One region of the Paenibacillus sp. NPDC057886 genome, then DNA from elsewhere that is predicted to be linked to it. Evidence: riboswitches for the same ligand, from Rfam matches in the RefSeq annotation. Region 1 holds a riboswitch; each other region holds the start of a gene.

What was found. Region 1 has a riboswitch for cyclic di-AMP ahead of ACFVQB_RS01120 (C40 family peptidase). Riboswitches for the same ligand answer to the same signal wherever they lie in the genome.
Region 2: another riboswitch for cyclic di-AMP. It lies ahead of ACFVQB_RS33830 (C40 family peptidase); the one in region 1 lies ahead of ACFVQB_RS01120 (C40 family peptidase).
Region 3: another riboswitch for cyclic di-AMP. It lies ahead of ACFVQB_RS33200 (3D domain-containing protein); the one in region 1 lies ahead of ACFVQB_RS01120 (C40 family peptidase).
Region 4: another riboswitch for cyclic di-AMP. It lies ahead of ACFVQB_RS13145 (HAD family hydrolase); the one in region 1 lies ahead of ACFVQB_RS01120 (C40 family peptidase).

Annotation. Positions count from the first base shown of each region.
Region 1 is NZ_JBHVMZ010000001.1:225,563-229,776, reverse strand. Features, by position in the region: gene ACFVQB_RS01135 (X2-like carbohydrate binding domain-containing protein) at 1-280, opposite strand, end outside; tRNA gene ACFVQB_RS01130 (tRNA-Leu) at 611-694, opposite strand; gene pelA (pectate lyase) at 960-1,919, opposite strand; cyclic di-AMP (ydaO/yuaA leader) riboswitch at 2,332-2,463, shown strand; gene ACFVQB_RS01120 (C40 family peptidase) at 2,469-2,933, shown strand; gene ACFVQB_RS01115 (carboxymuconolactone decarboxylase family protein) at 3,040-3,369, opposite strand; gene ACFVQB_RS01110 (hypothetical protein) at 3,487-3,705, opposite strand; gene ACFVQB_RS01105 (hypothetical protein) at 3,829-4,158, opposite strand.
Region 2 is NZ_JBHVMZ010000019.1:28,168-32,381, reverse strand. Features, by position in the region: gene ACFVQB_RS33840 (c-type cytochrome) at 1-272, opposite strand, end outside; gene ACFVQB_RS33835 (GNAT family N-acetyltransferase) at 423-917, opposite strand; gene ACFVQB_RS33830 (C40 family peptidase) at 1,309-1,779, opposite strand; cyclic di-AMP (ydaO/yuaA leader) riboswitch at 1,783-1,920, opposite strand; gene ACFVQB_RS33825 (hypothetical protein) at 2,173-3,015, opposite strand; gene ACFVQB_RS33820 (M1 family metallopeptidase) at 3,030-4,214, opposite strand, start outside.
Region 3 is NZ_JBHVMZ010000017.1:42,456-46,669, forward strand. Features, by position in the region: gene ACFVQB_RS33190 (ABC transporter substrate-binding protein/permease) at 1-733, shown strand, start outside; gene ACFVQB_RS33195 (amino acid ABC transporter ATP-binding protein) at 720-1,442, shown strand; cyclic di-AMP (ydaO/yuaA leader) riboswitch at 1,727-1,923, shown strand; gene ACFVQB_RS33200 (3D domain-containing protein) at 1,926-2,594, shown strand; gene ACFVQB_RS33205 (polysaccharide deacetylase family protein) at 2,726-3,514, opposite strand; gene lpdD (prenylated flavin chaperone LpdD) at 3,669-4,013, shown strand; gene ACFVQB_RS33215 (PspA/IM30 family protein) at 4,143-4,214, shown strand, end outside.
Region 4 is NZ_JBHVMZ010000003.1:560,787-565,000, reverse strand. Features, by position in the region: gene ACFVQB_RS13155 (Nramp family divalent metal transporter) at 1-1,086, shown strand, start outside; gene ACFVQB_RS13150 (HAD family hydrolase) at 1,204-1,896, opposite strand; gene ACFVQB_RS13145 (HAD family hydrolase) at 2,061-2,459, opposite strand; cyclic di-AMP (ydaO/yuaA leader) riboswitch at 2,577-2,752, opposite strand; partial or broken gene ACFVQB_RS13140 (glutathione peroxidase) at 3,105-3,431, shown strand; gene ACFVQB_RS34545 (hypothetical protein) at 3,512-3,610, opposite strand; tRNA gene ACFVQB_RS13135 (tRNA-Leu) at 3,746-3,828, opposite strand.

The DNA.
Region 1 (4,214 bases):
CGTTCCAGCCAGCATCAATATTAATGTATTCATATCCATGGGCTTGCAGCTTCTCGCGCATGGCATCCGATTGCTTCTTAATACTCTCTGCCGATGTCCAGTTACCCGCCCCGTCATATACCTGCATGCTGTAACTGCTCCAGCCCATATACGGCTTTTGGGCCAGACTCTTATCTGCTGCTTGTGCCACATTGCCTGTCGTTCCCATAATTCCGAACTGCACTACTGCAATCATGAACACCATAAAATACATTGCCATCCTTTTTCCGATTCGTTTCAAATTATCCCTACCCCCTCTGAATTTGGTCATTCAAATTCCTGTTGATAGCGCTTCCATACGAGAAAAGAATAGTGGATGCACGATTCCCAGGATAGGTACAATTCCGTATTTTACGTACAATTAACCTGAAATAAAGGGGCAAACCGCCGCAAAACAAACATATTTCCAGTAATGGATAAATAAACAAAGATAAACCTCTTCTCTGCTCAAGTTGAAGGAATGGGTTGTGAAGAATCAGGATGAGCGAATATCAAAATCCGAAAACAAATAAAAAAGGTTCCTAGCGTGGCAGTAATGCCATTCTAGGAACCTTTTTATTGTTACATATGATGCGGTCGAGAGGACTCGAACCTCCACGGGGGTTAGCCCACACGGACCTGAACCGTGCGCGTCTGCCAATTCCGCCACGACCGCATATGTTGTATCTCCGAGAAATTATAACGCGGCGACAAAAATTAATATATCATGTTCAGGTAATTAGTGTCAACAAAAAATATATAATTTCGTATTCAATGTCTAATGCTGTATTCATCCAACATTCCATTCACAGCAGAAAACCAAGGCCAACACAGTTAAAAAGCGTGTATTAGCCATGGTTTTGTTTCGAGTTTAAGCATAACTCAAGTTATTGTATATGGGTCTGATCGAATCTGAATCTGAAGAAGAAGCTTTTAAAAAATTATATCTTGGACGGCCAGTTGCCGTACCAAGCATACCCGCCTCTTCTTTCCTTATCGATATCGCTGAGTTTGTATTTCACAACCCCATCACGTCCTACGAAGATCGGTTTATCTGTTCCAATTTCGTAAAAACGTGCCCAAATTGGCGCTGCACCTGAATCAGCTATGAGTTTGCTATCCCCGTCTTCTCTGACATACTTGTATCCTGTAATTTTAACTTTGTTGAACCAGGCCTCTGCTCCTTGAATTGAAGCGGTAATTTTCGAATTCGCCGGTCTTGTTTTCAAAAACTTCACAATCGTACTGCTCTCTCCTGCACTTAGAGAAGGCATTTCATAAATCCTTGCTCCAGCAGGTTTAAGGGAGCTGGAATCATGCTGCTGTCCCCATGCAGTCAGTTTACCGTTCGCTACAACCTGTGTATTGAGAATAACCTCTACACCTTTGGCAACTGATTTTTTACTGCGATCTGCAAGAGAACTGTCGATGAATGAGAAATCTCCTTTACGTGCACCTACTTCATCCAGCATGTACATGACATTAATCATGGCATCGTCGTTGAAGGTAATGTGTTTGTGATAGCCCGAGCTCTGGTATACTTGTGGCCACCCTCCATTGGAGTACTGCATATTCAGCAAAAAGTTGATTCCTTTGACGGCAGCAGCAGAGTAGCGTGGATCATTCGTCTTTTTAAATTCCTTGGCTAATCTTCTAATTTCTGAGTATGTAGCTTTGTTATCAATCGTAGATTTGGCCCACTCACCACTTGTTTCTTTGTAATCCTTCTTCCATCCCCCGTCAGGACGTTGATTCTTCAAAATATCTGCGATACTTGCTGTCGTTCCAGAGGCGTCTGCAGCAGATACCTTAGCAACAGGCTGAAATACCATCCCGACAACAGAGAAAACCATTGTACATGCCATAACCAAAGACGCAAACCTTCTTGTTGCCTTCAACATCGTTTAGAACACTCCCCAATTCATTTTCTGCAAACTGTTTTCCTTGTTTCCCTACCCTCCTTATATTTGCTTTTAAACTCAAACTATTTCTTTTCATCCAATAAGTGGATTGTATAAGCAGAATTCTATGCAAAATAATTAATTTTGTCAATATTTGCAACAATATGTAACAAATTCTTTTGCTTAACCTAAAGCTATCGTCTCATCACATGTGAGAAAACCAATAAATTGTCCAATTTTTCTCCATTTGAAACAGTAGTTACTTTTTTGTCATCTATCAGAACCCAACATTCGAGTTATTTCTACATAAAAAGCGATAATTCCGTTAACATTGAGATGATAAGAAGTGTTCAAGATGGGTTTGACATTTTCGCATTTATGCAATATAGTTTCAAAAGGTTACAAAAACTTAATTATTCATTTGCCGAGTTTCATGTTTGAAAACGGGGGAACCATTTTGGGTGAATTATTCTTATACATAGGAAATATAGGGAACCTTCTACCGAACCCTTAGCTAACTCCGTAGGCATCGAAGGGAGAACAAAAATTTTGAAAAAGCTTATCATCTCCATTTTTGGAGCAGCAGTTCTATTTACATCCGGTGCAGCAAGCACAGAGGCAAGCAGTATTAACACCGTCGTTAACAACATGACAGGCATACCTTACAAATGGGGTGGTACTACACTCGCCGGGTTTGATTGCTCTGGATTTATGAGATATATTTTCAACAAATATAGCATTGAATTACCACGCACTTCCCAGCAACAAGCGAAGTCCGGAACTCCGGTATCCAAAGCTAATCTGCGTACGGGTGACCTGGTATTCTTTAATACGATGGGCAATGGTATTTCACATACAGGTGTATATATCGGGGGCGGACAATTCGCTCATGCTTCAAGCAGCAAGGGTGTAAGCATCACCCAATTATCCAATCCTTACTTCAACGATCGTTACGTAACAGCACGCCGGGTAACAGGACAGTTTATGTATAACAAAATGTTGGGCAAAATATAATTTGAACACGAAAAGGCTTCGGTTATAACCGGAGCCTTTTCTTTGTCTACATTGATTTTCTATAGATGCATAAGCATGAAGTCGTCATCAGGCTGCAATAACATTTTTAATGTAAAGCCTTCTGCACTCTCATTGCACCCTGAGACATCGCATGACCTCCACCCACCGCTCCAGCCACAGCAACCGTCTCCATAATCTCCTGATCGGTCGCTCCTTTGGCACGAGCCTCTTCCACATGGTAGAACGTACATACCTCATTGTTTGCAAACAGTCCAATGCCCAGCGCAATCAGCTGTTTGGTCTTCGCATCCATCGCTCCGGCCTGAAAACATTCTCCAGTGAACTCATGATAAGACTTCACCACAGCTGGCAGCACATCGCTTAATTCACCCATCTGATCTTTATAGGCATGTACCTTATCATTCATCAGTGTCATGGTTACCGCACATCCTCTCGGCTGATATGTTACAAGCTCTCACTGTACCTATTTTTTCTCCCGAGAGGTGCAATTATGCCAATACATCCATGGTAAATGAACCTAAAAACGCATGTACTATTCTTCGAGCGTGCTCTTACGTGGTTCGCTGAACAGCTGATACCGATAATTCCGGTCAAGCTTGACCACACGACGATTCTGGCGGCGAATGAGTACCTGCTCCCCATCCCAGGCTACGACAATGCCCGTCACATCATTGGACTGAATTTCGTCCCGTACCACCCTTACCTTTTCACCCGATAAACGCAGTGCATCCAATTCTGCATCACTGATCATATTCATGGCGCCTACTTTCTCCAAAAAATTATTTACAAAAAGAGACCTAAATGATAAGTCATTTAGGTCTCACGTGACTGTATTGGACTGTCATGTCATTCGAAAGTATGTCCCGACTGAAAGTTACCGCTGCGCGTGCTCTTTGCTGTCGTTCTTCTCAAACCAAAAATCAAGCACTTTGGCGGACATCACACGTTCTTCAAGGTACTCCACTTGATGCGGTGTAAATTGTTCTTTCCAAGAGAAGGACAACTCTTCGCACAAGCCTACAATCGTCAGCAATTCTGACCAGGCAACGTAGCGTTTGTACCAGAAAAATTGAGGATGTTCAATCATATAGGGATAAAGGTCATCGAATTCCGTATGTTTACAATCCAGGGCACGCTCAAAATGTACTTTCGATTCCGCCAGCTTATCAATAAAAAATTGTTCTGTTGCCGGTTGGTTACCCATGGTGTTGCCTCCTCTCCCTAACATAACCCCATTATAAATGAAATCAGCGGTCATGC
Region 2 (4,214 bases), on a different contig from region 1:
CCTTTGACAATGGTCGTATAAATCTTCTCCACATCGTCCTGGCTACCAATCTTCTGCAGACTAGGGCCCATGCCCCCTTGAAGCTGATCACCGTGGCAGGTAATACAGTTTGCTTTGACTAGTGCCTCAGCCTGTCCTGCATCCATTGTAACTTGTGGCATCGTCGGTTTCGCTTCTTTTGCAACTTCCTCTTTCCCTGGAAGCGTAAACATTAGTACAATAGCTAAAGCGCACGCTGCAAAAAATACCCCGCTCATGATCCATTTGTGCATCCCTTATGTCCCCTCCAGAATGAAAGATCATCTAACTTGAAACTATCCATATCATTATAACGGAACCTGTAGTGACATCATAGCATTTTGTGGTAATTTTTTGAACTAATCACATAACCGGGGACTTTTTAGGGTGATTTCAAGCCCTATTTATTCGCGTGGACCTTCATAGACCATGCAGTAAAAAGGTTTCAAACCGCTAGGCGTCTGTCGTTCATATGTATCCTGTGTAACAAATCCGGCTTTGAAATAGACGCGAATGGCCCGGTCATTCCAGGTCAGAACTTCCAGATCAATTTCGTTTGCAGGGTTCCGACGAATTGCTTCCTGCACAATGGCCGAGACAAAAGCCGTTCCTTGACCATGACCACAGCGTTCAGGGTGCATGCCAAGTCCAATGCGGGTGACGCCTTCAAGTGGGAAGTATTGAGCAAAACCGCAAATCTGATGATCCTCTCCCAGCACTACCGCATATTGTTCCTTCCGTAGATGGGGATCCCCGAATTCGACTTCAAGTGCTTTCATCTGCTCCCAAGGCAGCCAGCTATAAATATTATAAGGCGGGTCATACTGCCAATCGCAGATTAGCTCCGCATGTTTTTCTTGCATGGGCACAACGTGAAACGTCACAGGGGCTTCATCCATACAACTGCACGCTCCTCTCATTGTGAACAAGCTATAATGATTTTGATTTGTCCATATACATATGTCATTCCATATCTAAGCTTGTTTTCACTCTACAAAAGAGGCGTTCATTTGGCAAGCCCCCGTTTTAGAAAAAAAGTGAAACAAAAGTTCCGGTAATTTCGTTTATATTATAGTGGGATGGGTAAAAACATTATAAGAGCACGGACGAAGCAACGAAAAATAGCTCTAAAAAAGTTAAAGTTAGTTTTGATAGCTATCCCGAATACGTTAAAGGAAACGAAGCACAAAAAAACCGCCGGATACATTCCTGCGGAGAATGTACCAGACGGTTCTATTATGCTTCGTTACAGTAGTGTATTGTTACAGCATGACGTTGCTCACCTTGTCCCTAGTCTATGGCCAATGTCTCATATGCGTCCGTGCTCATAATCCGTTTAGCGCCAACATAGCGGTTGGCCCAGTAGCTTTCGCTTAATTCGCTAATTGTAACTCCTTTGGAAGAAGAGGAGTGTGCAAACTTTCCATTCCCTACAAAGATCCCTACGTGCGAGACTCCTTTGCCCGTTGTATTGAAGAATACCAGATCACCTGGTCTCATTTCCATACGGGAAACCGAATCGCCCATGTCGAATTGTGAACTCGATTGGCGAGCCAGATCAATGCCCAGCTTGTCGAATACATAACTTGTGAACCCAGAGCAGTCAAAGCCGTTAAGCGTTGTTCCTCCGCTTTTGTATGTAGTTCCCATTGCTGAATCAATGACTTGGTCCATTTTTGAATCTGCGAATGCGCTGCCTGCTCCAAGCGATAATGCGAATGTGAGGCTGAGTACAGCTGCGGTTAATTTCTTCTTAAACAAGAGATATACCCCTTCCAATGCCTGCGAGGTTAGCTTAAGGATTCGGTTGAAGGTCCCCTATGATCCCTCTGTTGCAAGATCAATTCACCCATAACTGGTTCCCCCGCTTCCCAGGTGCTAGGAATTTGGCTATGCTAGTTATGCACCTGCGAAATCAAGAAATGACGTTTAAATTTTAAGTAGTTACAAATATGAAGGTAAAGATTACAAAGTTGTTACTAAAAACTCACTGCGATTATTGTAACAGAGGTATAACACTTTGGCAACGTTTAACAACAAAATTAGCAAAAAAAACCTCGACCTTTGACGGGGGAAGGTCGAGGTTTGCTTGATTAACGGCATTTGATGAATACAACTTTACATAGAGATGGTAACCATTTTTAGCTGTTCATGTTAATCCTTGACCGAGTTGGACTGCCATAACCGGAAATGGGCGCATATTTTCCACAGGCTCAGCAAGCACCGGGCAAGTGGATACGTCTGTTGTAGTATAAGGCCAGTTAAGCCCGTTACTAACCATGAAGTAGAAGTAAAGGCACCAAAGACCAGCAGATGAAGTCCGCCCAGCAGGACAGCAATGCCTATTAGAGTGATGACCTGGCGTATTGCAATCCATAGAGCTTGAAACGTACCACGCGCTCCACCTTCCCCATCAGGAGCCGAGATACCAAACTGCATGTAGAGCAGGACATGATGGATAACCCACCCGTATACAATCCAACCAGCAATATAGGGAATTCCAGGCAAGAGCAGATGGAGGGAATGAAAACCTTCCATAAAGATGGAATAGAGCTTTGGTGCGAGCCAATAAGCCGGTAGCAGTAGCAAAAGGGTGCGAATGGTGTGGAGCAACAGCATCGGTTTCCACAGATTTTTAATGCCACGAATGAAAGGAATGCGCTCTTCCGAATGATTATAATGCTGGAGCGAGTAGAGCAGCCCTGCCTGAATGAGAGGGCTAATCAGCATCCGTATCAGCAGCATAGCCCCTAAAATCCATAAATAGCGATGGACCTCCGGATTCGTTGTCAGGCTGAGTTGGCTCTCCATTTTGAATAAAATCGTACTGAGTTCCCCTGCATCAGGGTCAGGATAACGCAGGAGCAGCGGAACCACAGCGGACTGTACCATTCGATAAAGAAAGTATCCCCATACTAATTGATAGAGAAATAAGAGTGCTGCAATGAACATATGCTGACGGACGAGAAACCAGCCTTCGCGTATTTTTACTTTCACTGTATCCATCCACCTCACCATGACAGACTTCCGAATATGGCTTCTATAATTTTGGTTGCACTCATGCTCCAGCGGGATTTGGTTGGCTCATCCAGTCCGGCTTTCAGAAAATTGTTCATATGATGGTTCTCCAGCACAATCGTGTATAGCGGATCAGTCATAGCCCAGGAAACAGGGGAAGTGTAGGTCAGTTTGTAAGTAATGCGCTCCTCGCTGCCATTCCATTCTTTCGTCATGGTTTTCCCATCTTCGAACATAATTCGAACAGGCACCTTCTTATATTCACTGCCTTTTTTCTGCAATGTAACCGACGACTCGTACAACGTTTGGCCGTCTTTCAGGATAGGGTTGATTGCGATCTTCTCCACTGCAAAGTCAGCCATGCCGTCTCCGTATACATACTGATTAAAATAATCGGTCCAGGATGTACGGGTTACTTGCTCCACTACCTTTTGAAAATCAGACGAAGTAGGGTGTTTGAAACGGTATTTCTTCACGTAGGTCGAGAGAATACGTTCCATTGTTTTTGCACCAACCTGCTGTTCTATCCCGAGTAATACAAGCTTGCCTCGTGTGTATACGTTGGCAGCATATTGATTCTGGGAATCAAACTTCCAGGAGTCCTGTGTTAGTGAAGCTGGAGAAGTAATGAGACCTGATTGTACGGGTAGATTCGGGATAAGTCCGTATTCCTGTTCCATCAGTTTATCTTCTGCATAGGAGGTGAATCCTTCGTCCAGCCAAGCCTCTTCAAATTCATTACTGGCGACCATGCCGTAAAAATACTGATGCCCAATCTCGTGCACAACCGTGCGTTCCAGATCGTAACCAGGAGCAGAATCATCCGCACCGAAGGCGGTGACCAAGGTAGGGTATTCCATTCCCCCTGCGCCATTCCCCGATTTGGGCGGGACAACGATGGACAATGTGGAATACGGATAAGGGCCAAACCACTTGCTATAATTGGATAGTGCTGCTTTGGCGGCGTAGAAATAACGTTCCTTCAGATCCTCATGAGCAGGGTCGAGATACAGCTTGATTCGAACGCCTGGCACATTGGGGGCAGAGAAGGGCTCTTCCGCATAAACAAAATCAGGAGAGGCTGACCAGGCAAAATCATGCACATCATCGGCATAGAACTGATATATTTTTTCGCCGTTCTTCACAACAGCTTGCTGGGTTGGGAATCCAGTAGCAGC
Region 3 (4,214 bases), on a different contig from region 1:
AAGCGAAAATAAAATCGATCAGTTGGTTACCGAAGCAAGCCAGTTGATGGCAGACAAGGTGAACAAAAGTCAAAACATTTTCGAAGTGTTCTGGCAGTACAAAAGCTTCTATGCAACAGGTGTAGGTTACACTCTCTTACTGTCTGCACTCGGTGTAATATTCGGAGTAATTATCGGTTTGATCATCTGTCTGTTCCGTCTGCATGACGTCTCAATTCTGCGTTGGATTGGAACAGCTTACGTTGAGGTTATTCGTGGTACACCGATGTTGGTTCAGTTGATGATTATCTATTATGGACTTGCACTGACACTTGGTATTAATTTTACGCCGCTTCAGGCGGGGATTATCACACTATCCATTAATAGTGGTGCCTATCTTGCCGAGATTTTCCGCGCTGGTATACAGGGTGTGGATCGAGGCCAGTTGGAAGCAGCTCGTTCCCTGGGAATGGGTAGAGGTGCGGCAATGCGCTTCATTGTGCTTCCACAAGCGTTCAAAGCGGTGTTGCCGGCGATCGGTAATGAGTTCGTGACCATTATCAAGGAATCCTCCATCATCTCGGTTATTGGTATGGTGGACATTATGTACCAGGCAAGTGTAGTAAAAAACATTACGTACCAAGGAATGAATCCATTCCTGATTGCAGCGGCCATTTACTTTGTGCTGACGTTCATTTTGTCCAAGCTGCTGGGTCGACTGGAAAGGAAGTTGAGTGCAAGTGATAGACGTTAGACAATTACACAAATCATATGGAAATAACGATGTGCTCAAGGGCATTAACGTAACAATTGGCAAAGGCGAGGTCGTCGTGGTCATCGGTCCGTCCGGATCGGGGAAAAGTACCTTTTTACGTTGTCTGAACCTACTGGAGCAGCCTACTTCCGGTGAGATTGACTTCGAGGGAGTTTCGATCACTGACCCCAAACATAACATTAATGCGACTCGTGAAAAAATGGGGATGGTATTCCAGCATTTCAATCTGTTCCCGCACAAAACGGTGCAGCAGAACATTACGATTGCTCCCATTAAAGTGAAAAAACAGTCTGCACACGAAGCGGAACAAATCTGTGCAGATTTGCTCAAGACGGTTGGCTTGTCTGACAAAAAAGACGCCTATCCAAATCAGCTGTCCGGTGGACAAAAACAACGGATAGCCATTGCAAGAGCTCTTGCGATGCAGCCGCATGTCATGCTGTTTGACGAGCCTACTTCAGCACTGGACCCTGAAATGGTCGGTGAAGTACTGGATGTCATGAAGCGGCTTGCAGAGGGCGGCATGACTATGGTTATTGTAACGCATGAGATGGGCTTCGCACGCGAAGTGGGTGACCGCATCCTGTTTATGGATGGCGGGGTTATTGTAGAAGAAGGAACGCCTGCTGAAGTGTTTGGTGAGCCCAAGCATGCACGTACACGTGACTTCCTCGCTAAAGTGCTCTAATACATCAAGTCATTATGGATGAAGATCAAGATGAAAATACAAAATCTATACTGCGGATGAGAATTTCATCCCCTCATACATCCCTGTCGATGACCCGTCGGCAGGGATTGTTTTGTTATGTGAGGACACGCACGGATTTACATAAAAAGTAACGTTTCTGTCATCAAAGATATAAGCTCAAATAGACAATTTTTTGAAAAAGCCGCTTGAATTCAGCATAAATGTTGAAGTGATTTAGCCAGATGGTAACATTTACTACGACTATTGGTTACAAAATTGTGATATATTTGTTCCTGCCGAAACTTCCGGAGTTGGGAGTGTGGGGGATGTAACGATGCAGAGTGTGCTTGGGGAAGAATCATTTGCACACGGCTTGGGGTGAATTAGGGCTACATAAATTCTTAATGTAATTGAACCTATAGGGTGGTTTCCTCCATCCGAATCCGACAACTAACTTCGCAGGCATAATGAGGGAGGAAGACCATGATTAACAAGAAACGTATAGCCAAAACAGCAACAGCATTGCTGACAGCAGCAATGCTCATCCAGGCCGTTCCGGCTCATGCTGATTCAGTTCATGTGGCCAAAGAGGGGGATACCTTCTACACCTTATCCAAACAATATGGAGTTGGACTTAACGCTCTTATTAAAGCTAACAATGACATTTCAGCTTACAACATTTATGGTGGTTTGAAAGTTACGATTCCTGGTAAAACAACGAACACAGCTTCTGCTGCTGCAGCTAAAACGGAGGCCAAAACGGTAACTGCCGCAAGTCTTGACGTTAATGCAGATAGTAAGGTTGTTCAAGCCTGGGGAAAAACGTTTGATTACAGCAAAGCTGTTGACGTAAAAGCAACAGCATACTCTGCGGACGCTTCCGAAAATGGAGGATGGGGTGCTGTGGACTACTTTGGTAATCCGCTTGAATTGGGTACCATTGCAGTGGACCCAAGTATCATTCCATTGGGTACAAAGGTACTGGTGACAGGTCATACACATCCAGGACTGCCAAAACAGGCATTTGTCGCTACGGCTCGTGATGTGGGCAGTGCCATTAAAGGTCACAAGATCGATATCTTTATTCCTGGCAGCAAGCAATCCGTGAGCACATTTGGTATTCAGGATGTTGAACTTTACATCTTGAAATAAAATCAAAGCGTAGCTGCACATCATCATATGTGACTCCAACTGAATCTAATTAAACAGTAAAGGGTGTTCTCCAATCACGATAATGTGATTGAAGGACACCCTTTTGAATATCCGCCTTCTGGAATCTTAACCTATTTGCCCTTTGGCAGTTCCAGCATTTCGTCCAAAGTCACCAGCTCGTACCCGCGGTTTCGCAATTCCTCGATGACTTCAGGCAACGCCTCGATGGACCCACTCAACTTCGATCCGACACCGCCTCCTGCATGCTGCAGAACAATGGAACCCGGTTTGACGGCCGACAGGATGTTTTGTTTGACTTCCTCTTTGGAAAGGCCCTTCCAGTCCAGGGAATCGACGTTCCAGTTCACAATGCTGTAATGTTGTTTGGCTGCCCATTGCAGCTGTTGCTCGTTAATATCGCCATAGGGTGGACGAATCATTTTGGGTGTGTAACCCGCCAGATTACGAATAATATCCCCGGTATGTAAGATTTGTTTGCGAAATGCATTCATGGACAGCTTACTGAACTCCGGGTGATTGTAGCTGTGATTGCCAACAATATGTCCTTCCTTCACCATGCGTTTCACCAAATCCGGATGTTTCTCAGCGCGATGTCCCACAATGAAAAACGTAGCCCGTACCTTGTATTTTTTCAAAATATCCAGCACCTGTGGGGTGAACCGAGGGTCAGGTACGTCATCAAAAGTCAGTGCGACCTTTTTAATTGAGGGGCCATTGGTTTTGAACGTATCTGCATATTTCTGCCTGAGCTGTCCCAGTGTCAGCTGTTCCTCTTCGGAAGAATCAGACTTCGAAGCAGGTTCGGTTTGCGGGCTTGAAGAAGCCCATAACTGAGCAGGAGCGTAACTTCCTCCCAGAAGAATGACCATGATGGATAACATGATGAGGCGTATACGCATGTTAGTGCCTCCTTTTCCCAAATTGCGTTCTCTTTGGTATGCCCGGGGCTTTCCGTATTTATGCATGATGTGAGATGTTTCATTGCTGATTCATTAAATCGGAGCCATAATTCCTCCATATATATTACATATTGAAAAGGACAGGTGGAGCAGGATGAGTACATACGACTTAAATTCCGTTCGTTTACAGGTGATTGAGGCAGGGGAAGACAAGGTATTTATGGTAACTGGAGGAAGATCACATATTGGGGCAGTAGCGACATTTTATCCGGACCGTGAACGGGTGAGTGGGGCTACGGTGCATATTCCAGGGCATAAGGAACAAGAACTGTGTGAAAGACTCGCACGTAAGGCTGCCCTGCAATTAAAAGTAACAGTGACTGTAATTTTGGGGATTCACTTTGATGCAATTACGCGGATGCAGATTGATGAGATTGTGCAGACTGCAGAGAAGCTGCTTGATGAAGAACTTTGCCAAACCGGTCGACTTATTCAATAGTTCCATCTAGGCTAAGTAGGCTAAAATCGTTTTTTATGATTTTTTTTGTTAAAATTGAAACGAGTAGTACATTGCCACGTATGTATGATTATATACAAGGATGAACTATCGACTAGGAGGAATACCATAATGTCCATTTTCAAACGATTGCGCGATTTAACGATGTCAAACATTAATTCCATTATTGACAAGGCAGAAGAT
Region 4 (4,214 bases), on a different contig from region 1:
GTGTTGCAGTCTCTCGCTGGCAAGCTCGGGATTGTCACAGGACGGGATTTGGCGCAAGCCTGCCGCGAACGATTCAGCATGCCTGTTGTAATGGTGTTATGGATCTTGTGTGAGCTTGCGATTGCAGCCACCGACCTTGCCGAGGTTATTGGTTCAGCCATCGCGCTCAAGCTGCTGTTTAACATTCCCATGTTATACGGCGTCATTATTACCGCTGTCGATGTACTGGTCATTCTTTTGCTTCAAAATAAAGGCTTCCGAGCATTGGAATCCCTCGTCATTGTGCTGATGGCTACCATCGCGCTCTGCTTCGGGATTGACCTGTTTCTCGCTAAACCGGATATGGGCGGCATCATGCATGGTTTTGTACCCAGTGCCGAGATTTTGCAAAATCCAGCCATGCTCTACATCGCCATCGGAATTATTGGCGCAACCGTGATGCCCCATAATCTGTATCTGCATTCTTCCATCGTGCAGACCCGTCAGATTGAACAGACGCCCAAAGGGAAAAAAGAAGCGATTCTGTATTCCACCATGGATTCAACTATCGCATTAACACTGGCCCTTTTCATCAATGCTGCCATTCTGATTGTGTCTGCTGCCGTGTTCCATAGTGCGGGTATGACCCAGGTCGCGGAAATTACAGATGCTTACCATCTGCTGACACCTTTGCTAGGAACCACCATCGCCAGCATCCTGTTCGGTGTAGCCCTGCTGGCTTCAGGCCAGAACTCAACACTCACCGGCACGCTGTCCGGACAGATTGTAATGGAAGGCTTCCTCAACATTCGTATTCCGGCTTGGCTTCGTCGACTGGTAACACGTCTGATTGCAATCATCCCGGCCGTCATCGTAACAGCCATTGCTGGAGAGCACGGAACAGAGGAACTGCTGATTCTGAGCCAGGTTGTGCTGTCGCTGCAGCTCCCCTTTGCCGTCATTCCGCTGGTCATGTTTACGAGTGACAAAAAAAGCATGGGGGCTTTTGCCAACAAGCTGTGGCTCAAAATCATTTCCTGGATCATTGCCGGAGTTATCGTTGTCCTGAATGTGTATCTGATTATCCAGACCATTCTGTTGTTCTAGGTTAAAAGGAAATACGCGGTATTTTGTCTAACTCAAAAAGGCTGATCAACTCAAGTCATGTATCCCTTGAGACGATCAGCCTTTTATATGTTTGAGCAGTTAAATACTGCATTTCATTTAGTTGTCCGAATTTTGAGTTACCATTAACAAGGGAAGGAGTTCCTCCAGTGATTCAATCGTCCAGTCCGGACGCTCTGCATCCGCAAGCTCCGGCTGGAACCTGCCATAACCCTGCAAAATCCGGATCGTGTGCATACCCAGCTTCTTAGCCGGAATAATATCATTATCAATCCGGTCGCCGATCATGACCGCTTCCTCGGGTTTACATCCCGCTTGTTTCAACGCTACAGCATACAATTCAGGATCAGGCTTGGACACTCCTTCTTCAGCCGAACAGGCCAGTACATCCACATACTTGCGCAAGCCGTAGCTATTCAGCCGATTTTCCGTCCCCGGGCTCTGATTGGCAATGATACCAATCTTATAGTGCTGCGACAACGTCTGGAGAACGGCGTCGGCTGAGGCGAAGGGGCGCTCAAGCTCTTTGCGGAACTTCAACTTCTTCTGTATCTGTTCTCGGTGCTCCTCATCGCTGATAAGGGTACGAATAGCCAACTTCATCGGCCATTGCTCGTAATTTCGGTAGGAGGCAGCAAATATATCTCGCACCGTCTGCATCTCCACCTGATAACCAAGCGCACAAGCTTCACGAACGAACTGACCGATAATATCATCCACCGGCTCCCATTCGTCCACAAGCGTATCCCCCACATCAAAGAACAACCATTGTATTCCACGTACATCCGGCACGCCTATTCCTCCTCGTTAGCCACAGGAAATTCATATCCCCATTTCCCAAACCATAAAAAAGAAGACCCACCATCATGCATGAGTCTCCTCAAGATTCCGTTTATTTATGATTTCAATTATAACAGGCAGCTGACACTGGATCAATCACAGGAATAGTACTGCCACTAGCCATTAAGCAGAAACCCAACTTCCCCATTCAAGGAATATACAATACGGTCTGCTCCCATTCCCCGATAAATCCCTTTGGGATGGCTTTGTTCTGTAATGACACACAGGGACTTGGATGTCCAGGAGCGGCAGATCTGCAAATATCGACAGGTCAGGTTTAGGCTATTTTCAAAAATAAAAACATTGCCTACACTGCCTTGTGGCAAAAACCATTTCTGAGCTGCAGCCGTGTTCATGCGAATGACATGCTCCACACCGATTCTCCGGAGCCTGCGCTCTTCCCCTGCACTGTTGGTCAGAACGGCAAACGGCATTTTTTTGTACATCAGCAATTTGATAAATTTACGTCCTGCTTCATTTGGAGCAGTCACTAAGATCATCTCTTTATCCATCATTCGTTCCTCCCTTGGCGTGAAAAGACAACAAAAAAGAAGCGTGGGGGACCAAGGCCTCCCGGACGCTTCTTCAATAATCCATAGCAAAAAGACACTATGAACCAGCGTACGGCTTGTTGCCTCTCCCTTTAACGCTTACGAGGTTAGCTGACGGATTCGGGCGCGAGAGTCGCCCTATTTCCGGCTGTCACCGGAAAATTCACCCCATGGATGCCTACTGTCCTGGACAGTTCATCCTGTTGGTTCCCCCGTTTCCCACCCATGAATGAATGGAAACTCAGCGATTAAAACATCGTTCCTTTATGTTCATTAATCAGAGCGATATTATCGTTTGTTTCGTTTTTCATGTAAAATTTAATTTGAATTGGAATTACGATATGAATCATACACCCGTGCCATATTGGTGTAAAGTCTGCGCAGATCACCGAATCGACGGATTTTTGCCATTTCACATCAATAATAGCGCTTACAACGCATCCATTCTCTACCCATCTCATCAAAGCTCTCTAATTCTCTCTTTAGCGAAATTCAGGTAGCAAATCAGTCACAGATCATACATGACAGCTTCAAATTGAGTTAAAAAAGCAATATTAATTTTGCAATATTTAATTGTAATCAATATAATAAAAGATAGAAGAATATGAAATGGAGGAGATTTTCATGTCAGTCTACGACTACAAAGTAAACACCCTTCGCGGTCAGGAAGTTGAAATGTCCAACTATCGTGACAAAGTACTGCTTATCGTGAATACAGCAAGCCAATGCGGCCTCACACCTCAATTCAAAGGTCTGCAAGAACTTCAGGACAAGTTTAAAGACTCTCCATTTGAAGTTCTTGGTTTTCCAAGCAACCAGTTTGCACAGGAAAAGGGCTCTTCTGACGATATTGCCGAGTTCTGTCAGATGAACTATGGTGTCAGCTTCCCGATGTTTGAGAAGATCGATGTGAATGGTTCAAGCGCTCACCCTCTATTCCAGCACCTTACCAAAGAAGCACCAGGCGTACTCGGCTCCAAAGCCATCAAATGGAACTTCACCAAATTCCTTGTGGATCAGAACGGACGTGTTCTGAAACGGTATGCTCCCAAAACAACACCTGATAAAATTGAAGCGGACATCAAAGAATTGCTTAAATAACAAGCAAAGGCCATCCGACCCCGGCAGACAAAATGAACATGCAACCGGGGTAAACGGATGACCTTTTTTTGTCCGACTCATTTAAACTGTAAAAAAAAGCAAAGAAGAAGCTCCCCGTATGGGAAGCTTCTTCTTAATCGTTCTTATGATGCGGTCGAGAGGACTCGAACCTCCACGGGTATACACCCACTACCCCCTCAAGATAGCGTGTCTGCCATTCCACCACGACCGCATGTCGTAAATAATCGGCAACAGAATTGATTATACCCGGTTCATGTTTAAAAGTAAAGCATTTTTCTTCATATCATTTTAACTGCGCTTTTCCCACCATAAATCGTATAATCTCGTCATTTTCTCCTACGAAGTGCATATGATTAATTTTGATCTCATTTTTTATACCCGATTAGGCTGATCACTCTACTTTATTTGTATTACCATCCTTCACATCTCTTTAGAATAATATAACTTATAAAGTTATATAAAATAACATTAAATAGTTTTACCATTTAAAATCCAAGAAACCATTGACAAAAAGCGGATATTTATGTGAATATATATATCATATAATTCGGATTTACAAACATAAAACGAATCAAAAAGGAGTATAAATGTTATTTA